DNA from 2 places in the Peribacillus sp. NJ4 genome. Region 2 is predicted to be linked to the other one. Evidence: a T-box and tRNA genes for the amino acid it is inferred to sense, from the RefSeq annotation. Region 2 holds a T-box; the other holds one or more tRNA genes.
The links. A T-box is a leader RNA that pairs with one kind of tRNA and senses whether it is charged. The one in region 2 lies ahead of glyQ (glycine--tRNA ligase subunit alpha), so its partner is inferred to be a tRNA-Gly.
Positions count from the first base shown of each region.

Region 1 (4,216 bases), 2.6 Mb from region 2:
GGATCATTACATATGAAAACATCGAAGTAGGTCCCTCCCCGCAAATGGTGAAAGGAAGACTTCAATTATTTCAGGAGGCTCTTTTCTTCGACCTTGAAGAAAAGGAGTTGACCGACTTTTCCGGCATTAAAGAGTGGCGAGAGATTTTCAAGACCACAGGAACCAACCCGTCACGGTATCGCCCATCCGTGGAAGCCCTTTACCGCCGCGTTAAAAAACAGAATTACTTGACACCCATCCATTCAGCCATCGATTTGAATAACTTCTTCTCCCTTTTATATGAAGTTCCTATCGGCATTTATGATGCGGATAAATTAGCGGGTGACATCTCGATTAAGATTGGCGAGGGAACAGATGGTTATGACGGTTTGAACGGCCGCTTGAATTCCATGGAAAATATGATTACATCAGCCGATCATGATGGTGCTTTCGGAAGTCCATACGTTGATTCAGAACGAACGAAAGTCACCGAAGAGACGAAAAGGGCCATCCAAATCATTTATTTACAACCCAAGACTCCAATCACTGAAGCCCATCAGCTAACGAAATCTTTGATGGACATGTTCCTTGAAATACACGGTGGTGAAGGGACTTACTCGATTGTAGAAGGATAATCAAAATTGAACGGAAATAAACCCTTTCCACAATCGGAAGGGGTCTTTTCATAATTTCCAAGGAACTAGCTAGTATCCTTTTATTTACCCTCTCGTCCACCCCGATAAAGGAGTATCATGATTCCTGAATGGAAGAGCATATAAGAATGATTGAAATAGCAAGATTAGATTTGGACACAGTTAATGTAAGCCAACTACTTGAAATTAATTTCATACCATTTTGTTAACCATTACTATAATAGTTTTTCATTACCTCTTTTGACCAATTGGGTTGTTTCACTTGGCCAATCGGGCCAAATTCAGACATATAAGGTTTAATATCCAATACTGGCGTTCCATCAATGGCATCCAAAGCCCTCACAGTTATCTTTAGACCCTCTACTTTTAACAATTCACATCTGGATACACCAAGCTGATTTGGCCTTGCTTTGGCCCTTTGAGAAAAGATACCTACCTTTGGCCAATCAGTTCGATTTCTTGGATGCCTGGCATTGAACTGAATTTTGTCTGGGTCCACTTTATTCATATAAAATATGACTTCAATATGTGAAAATTGTTCTAATCCAAACAGGCAATCTTCTTTGAATTTGGATTCATCCATAATTATCTCAGAAATTACTTCTCCCCAATAATCATCTTCCAAATTAACTCTATTATTTTGGATTAAACCTATTGGTTCTAAAAGTAGTGACATTTTCGCTTCCCCCTCCATATTCACAATTCAAAATGGATCCATTGAACAAACTTCCCGAAATTCTCCTCTAACCATTAAAGGATCAGGATTTACGCGAAAACATGAAATATATTTACTCTCATTATCAATATTACAAGATTGGGTAATCGCATTACAAATATTTCCTCCAATACCTTTTATTCAAAGAAGCAATCACAACAATAAACGTTTGTTTGGACAAAAAAAGCACACCCTTGTTCAAACTGATTCTACTACCGTAGTTAATCAGTTTGAACATGAGTGGGCTGCATGCATCAAAATAGCCACCCTCCTGGATGGTAATTTTGGACAATAAAAAAATTCCACTGTAAACAGTAGAATCCTAGTTATAATATTTAAACGCAAAGCTTCGTTCTCCAGGTAACGAAACCCTACGTTATGAGTATGTATTGGAGCGGGTGAAGGGAATCGAACCCTCATCATCAGCTTGGAAGGCTGAGGTTTTACCACTAAACTACACCCGCATAATCCTTGTAGAACTTTGTCGAATTACCAACAAAATTAATTATATAGTTTAATGTGAAAAAATGCAATAGTTCTTTTTAAAAAAATTTAAATTAATGGATTGTAACGATAATATATTCATTCACTTTAGTAAAGATGTTAAAAAGTCCCCTGATTCAGAGAACTTTTTCATCCTATATTATATTATGACCATATGACTTCCATTAACCGCGGATAAACCTGCTGTGCCGTTTCAAGCAGCATGATTAACTTCCTGAACGCGAGATCCGGTACGATATCCCCCTCGATGGAGTATGAATACCTAATGGAAATCGTCCCATTTTCTTCATAAAGCTTTGAATACCTAAAATTAGCATTATATTCATTCAACAGTGTATGTACATCCTGTTTCTTTTCAGGATTCTTCAACTCGGCGACATTAAAGCAAAATAAGTCCGCCACATTTTCATCTTCATTGAATGCAAATACTAAAAGGACCTTCCACCCGTCCTTTAACTTTTGCTCAGCTCTAAAAAAGGTGGTGCCATCTTCATTCAACTCATTCATATAGATTTTCTCACTAGTTAAAAAATCACGAAATTTAGCAACGTTTGACATGGTTCATCACCTTTCTCTATGTATTTACATTTTATAATGAAAATTGGCATTTTTACAGATTTTTTTACAAACATTCCAATTGCATCCTATTAACAGAGGCGAAGAAATCACTCGTTAAATGAATGGGAGCCAAATATGAACTCCCTTATTAGAATCAATAGATTGATTAGCCAGTTGCTTCTCCGCAAAACTGAAGCGCTTCTTGAAGGTCCAAAATTTCCCGGCGGATTTTTGAATATCCTTCAATTTCAGGCACTTCTTTACTAGTATGTGATCTACCTTTATCTGCCGCTATCGCCATAGTTTCGAAAACATACAGCAACTGAGCGAGCTTTCTCTCTGATAGTACTGGCCGTTCAGAGGATTTCAAGCTGGCATTTAGATAATAGCCCATCTGTTCTATCGAAAATATAACGGGCCAAAGAGATTCCAGTCTAGCCTTGTTTTTGAATATCTCACCAAGGGATGCATTGTAGACCGTTAATAGATTCACCATATTTGTTTGCATTTTGTTCCTTTCGCTGCTTTCATCAATTGCAAGGTCATTATCTTTTTCAGAGAACGCCATCAATAATAACCGCCCCTGGCTTCGAATCGTTTTGGCTATCAAATGATTGAGAAGACTGGATGCCGAACGACTTCCGAGCAACAGCGACCCAATAAGACCTATCAAGCTTCCAACGACGATATCGGTTATCCTTACAGTCGCAAAAAAACTGAAATCATAACTTTGAGATGAATATTCGGCCATGATCAATGCTGAAGGGGTAAAAAACATCGCCGCCAATCCATAATTCCGAACGATGAAAAGCTCTGTAATGAATGTCAAACATAAAATGATCAGAACGATGATGAACTCTTTATGAACGGCTGCTAGAATTAAACTTGCTATCAGGAGTCCGATGACCGTCCCGAAAGTCCTTTGGACCGCCCGATGGAATGTGGCGATGATGGTCGAACCCGACATAACGGCCGCACAGGATAAGGGAATCCAGTACGAACGGTTAAAATCGGCGGAATAGGCGATGATGGCAGCAATGGTAAGGATTGTTCCATATCGAACGGAAGAGAGGAAGACAATTGAATTCTTATCGAACGCCCCAAGAAAAATGGTTTTTAAAGAAGGCTTTGAGATGGTTGCTGCTTGATCGATTTTCTTGACGGGTTCATTCATGATGGCATCTGCATTATAAATCTTCATGAATAACTCTTCCACCTCTTCAGTCATTTGGTCAGGTTGAAGGATCTTTTTTTTATTCTTTGTTTTAGATGCAATTGAACCTGCCAGGGCATGAACGGATTGACCTAATTCTTGCGGCAGTACGATATTTTTGTTCAAGGAAATTTCCAGTGCCTCCAAGAATATGGCATTCGCATGTTCATTCAATAAGAACAACCGCTTTAACTCATCTGAACTTCGCCTGTTTGAAAACCCGGCTAACAGTGTATCTTCAGCGAGTTTCATCGCCATTACCGTTCCCTGTCTTGCTTTATTGAATTTCACGGTTCCCATGGAATCAAAGAATGCCCCCAATTCTCTGTACACCTTTCCCACCGCAAGCGATTCTGGTCCATGAGGGTTGAAAAACCAGCCTAACATACAGATTATCCAAGATAGTGCCCCACCCATTAAAACGAGGCCCCCACGCAACGGGGCCAAACTTTGATCAACTGGCATACCTGTCGCAAGTGCAAAACTCAAGACGAAGAATACCGCCGAAGGACCGGTAATCTTTAATGCACCAAATAGAAAAAAAACACTCGCCCCGATGATTCCCATCATTATGGCTGTTCCCAATTGGTATGG
Region 1 covers NZ_JAUCFQ010000001.1:4,508,956-4,513,171, forward strand. The annotation lists gene QUF94_RS22440 (B3/B4 domain-containing protein) at 1-614, shown strand, start outside; gene tsaA (tRNA (N6-threonylcarbamoyladenosine(37)-N6)-methyltransferase TrmO) at 838-1,308, opposite strand; tRNA gene QUF94_RS22450 (tRNA-Gly) at 1,738-1,811, opposite strand; gene QUF94_RS22455 (YbjN domain-containing protein) at 1,996-2,409, opposite strand; gene QUF94_RS22460 (FUSC family protein) at 2,576-4,216, opposite strand, start outside.
Region 1: it encodes a tRNA-Gly, which carries the amino acid that the T-box ahead of glyQ (glycine--tRNA ligase subunit alpha) is inferred to sense. The anticodon was not compared.

Region 2 (4,216 bases):
CAAATTGTTCTTTTAACGTTTCTTCGTACTGATCCGGCTGCTCGATGATTGAGCTATCGCCCAAGAAACGGTGTCCCTTTGTTTCACGGCCCGTTTCCACATCAGCGATGCTAAATGGCACTACGTCATTCCCGAATAAGGCAATCAGCCATTTAATCGGACGGACGAAGCGGAGCTCTTGATTGGCCCAGCGCATATTTTTCGGGAACGTCATACCACTGATGATTTCCTGCAGCTCGGATAAAAGCTGAACAGTCTGCTGTCCTTTTATGAATTTATTCACATGGGCATATTCCACACCCTTGAGTTCTTTAAAATAAATATCCTCTGAAGTCATGCCTTGGCCCCTGACGAATCCCAATGCGGCTTTAGACCAGTTGCCTTCGCTGTCCAAAGCGATTTTCTTAGCCGGTCCTTTTGCTTCTTCTTCGATATCCTTTTGTGATTCTTCCACGTCTTTCACCAATATGGCCAAACGTCTTGGTGTGGAAAAGGCTTCAACCGTTCCGAAATCAATCGCTTTTTCCGTTAGCCATTGCTGCACTTTATCTGACAACTGTTTCATGGATGCTGTCACAAAACGGGCAGGCAGCTCTTCCAATCCAATTTCCAATAACAAATCACGCTTGCTCATTTGTATTCTCCCCTTTCACTTTAAGAATCGGGAAGCCTAATTTTTCCCGCTCTTCATAGAAGGTTTTGGCAACCTTACGCGCTAGGTTACGGCACCGGGCAATATATCCAGTTCTTTCTGTCACCGAGATGGCACCTTTCGCATCCAAAAGGTTGAATGTATGTGAACATTTCAAAACATAATCATATGCAGGATGTACAAGCCCTTCTTCCATTTGGCGATGCGCTTCCTTTTCATACATCGTGAAAAGTTGAAACAGCATATCAAGGTCGGAGGTTTCAAATGTATATTTTGAATGTTCGTATTCCGGCTGTCCAAATATATCCCGAACTGTGAATCCTTCTGTCCATTCTAGGTCAAATACGTTTTCCTTATCTTGAATGTAAGAGGCGAGACGTTCGATCCCGTATGTAATTTCCACGGAAACCGGTTTACATTCAAGGCCGCCCACTTGTTGGAAATATGTAAATTGCGTAATTTCCATTCCATCTAGCCAAACTTCCCAACCAAGACCAGCACACCCTAGTGATGGGTTTTCCCAATTATCCTCCACAAAGCGAATATCATGCTCAAGCGGATTAATCCCTAATGCACGCAGGGAATCCAAATATAACTCTTGGATATTGTCAGGCGAGGGTTTCATGATCACTTGGAACTGATGATGCTGATACAGTCGATTAGGATTCTCACCATAACGACCGTCAGCCGGACGGCGGGATGGCTCCACGTAAGCAACGCTCCATGGCTCAGGTCCAATGGCTCTCAGGAACGTGTATGGGCTCATCGTTCCTGCCCCTTTCTCGACATCATAAGCATTCATTAATATACAGCCTTGTTCAGACCAATGCTTTTGTAACGTTAAAATCATATTTTGAATATTCATCGTACACCTCCAGGTTATTTAAAACGGCTCTTTGAAAATTAAAGGCTCGGAACCCATTCACATTTTGGCAAACAAAAAACTCCCGTCCCTATGCGAAATGCATAGGGACGAGAGTATACCCGCGGTTCCACCCTAATTGCCGTTTATAAAACGGCCTCTTTTCAAAGCAACATGCTCCGGAAACGCCCTTCCCTGTAAATCCATATCCCGGCTTCCACCGTCCCGGGTTCGCTTTTTATGGAGAATGACAGATACTCTTTTCCATCAACGCAATCTTCTTATTTTGATGATTAGAATTCTATACAAACTAGCATGGAATGTCAATAGGTCAGATCCTAAAACATATCTTTCATCGTATCAATCTGTTTCAGGAACTTTTTTGATTTCAAATGCAGACCAGAATATTCCTCATAATAAGCATCGATGATTTTTTGCAGTTCTTTTTTCGTTTCAGGCTTGACGGAAATGTTTCCGAGCCTTGATAAATCGAAATAATAAAAGATCCGCAGCAATTTGACGGCTGCAGGTGAAATTTTATAATGATAAGGGTCCTTCCCCAGACAGCGGTGACAGATAAAGCCCGCTTCCCGAAGCGAAAAGGAGAATTCCCCTTCCGTTTCACCACATACGGCACACTGATTCAGCACTGGGTTAATCCCATTGACGGGCAGCATCTTCATTTCAAAAATGAATTTCAAAACCTCTGCGTCATATTCCTCGTTTATGTAATGCAAGGTTTGCGAAAGCAATTCATACAAATATGGATTCGGTTTCTTATCCTCGACGCTTTTATCAAGCAATTCAACAATATATGAGGCATAAGCAGTGGCAAAAAGATCCTCCCTTATGAATCGGAGTGAATCGACCATTTCGCCTTGCTGAAGACTTCCGAGTCCAGTTGATGTGGTTATAAGAAAATACCCGGAGCAAAAAAGCTGTGTGACGGCAGAAAGCCTGCTGTTAGGTTTACTGGCTCCCCTGGCCATAACGCCAATTTTTCCTAGCTCACGGGTATATATAGTAATGATTTTGTTATTTTCTCCATATGCAGTTCGCCTTATGACAATGCCCTCACATTTTTGGAGCATACCAAGACACCACCCATGCTCGCCAAGACTAACCTATGAAACAGGAAAATCAATTTCTGCTAGCTCATCATTCAATACCAAGTGTCTTTCCTGTCTCTCGACTTCTATCTCCTTAAACAGCAAATAGGTGTCCACATTACCTGTTTCACTAAATAATTCCCAGGTAAAATCCAACATATAAAGCCCACCTTTCGTTTTTAACTAGCAATATGAATATCCGACCATATGATTAGCTTGACCGTTTTCCAAACTTTCATGACGCGTAAATTTTGTTAATTAATACTCGCTCTCATTGAAACCATAATCACGAAGCTGGCTGGCTTTGTTACGCCAATCCTTCTGTACCTTTACCCACAGTTCCAAGAAAACTTTCGAGCCCAATAAGTTTTCGATGTCCACTCTGGCACGGCTGCCGACTTCTTTAAGCATCTTCCCTTGCTTTCCGATGACAATGCCTTTTTGTGAATCACGTTCGACAACGATCGTCGCCATGACATTAATTGTATCGCTGTTATCCATTTTTTTAATTGAATCGATGACAACAGCCACTGAATGCGGAATTTCTTCACGTGTCAGGTGCAGCACCTTCTCGCGGACCAATTCGGAAATGATAAAACGTTCCGGGTGATCGGTCACTTGATCAGCTGGATAAAACTGGGGACCTTCAGGCAAGTGTTCCTTGATTTGTTCAAGCAATGTCTCGACGTTATTTCCTTCAAGCGCAGAAATCGGAACGACTGCCGCAAAAGGGTAAAGCTGTTGGTATTTCTCAATGATCGGAAGTAAATCATCTGGATGCATCGCATCGATTTTGTTTACAACCAGGAAAACAGGCGTTTTTACGGATTGAAGTTTTTCGATGATAAACTCATCACCGCGTCCGTACCCTTCAGTCGCATTGATCATGAAGAGAATCAAATCGACTTCTTTCAATGTATTCGTTGCCACTTTCATCATGAAGTCACCAAGCTTATGCTTTGGTTTATGAATGCCGGGTGTATCAATGAAAATCATTTGTGAATCGTTTTGTGTTAGTACACCCTGAACCTTATTTCTTGTTGTTTGCGGTTTATCACTCATAATGGCGATCTTTTGACCGATGACACGATTAAGAAACGTACTTTTTCCAACATTAGGTCGTCCAATAATCGAAATGAAACCTGATTTGTAACCTTTTACTTGTGTATCGTCAAATAATTTATCCATTTAAATCCTCCGGTGAAAAAGCTCCTGGAAGCAATTCCTTTACTGTTAGTTCTTTTATATCCCCATTTAAGTTGGTCAAAACAACCGGCATATCCTGTTCGCACAGTTCTGAAATAACCTGCCTGCACGCCCCGCATGGAGAAACGGGACCATCGGTATCTGCCACGACTGCAAGTTTAGTGAATTTTTTATCGTCATGGGCATAAGCGCTGAATAAAGCGGTCCTTTCGGCACAATTACACATGCTGTATGCTGCATTTTCTATATTACAACCATGATAGACCTTCCCATCAGCGGTTAAAAGGGCTGCCCCCACTTTAAATTTGGAATAAGGCACATATGCTTTTTCCCTTGCTTTTTTAGCTTCAACAATCAATTCATTCGTATTCAATTCACATCTTCCTT
Region 2 covers NZ_JAUCFQ010000001.1:1,895,095-1,899,310, reverse strand. The annotation lists gene glyS (glycine--tRNA ligase subunit beta) at 1-634, opposite strand, end outside; gene glyQ (glycine--tRNA ligase subunit alpha) at 621-1,517, opposite strand; T-box leader at 1,618-1,794, opposite strand; gene recO (DNA repair protein RecO) at 1,853-2,605, opposite strand; gene QUF94_RS09500 (YqzL family protein) at 2,639-2,782, opposite strand; gene era (GTPase Era) at 2,882-3,811, opposite strand; gene cdd (cytidine deaminase) at 3,804-4,202, opposite strand.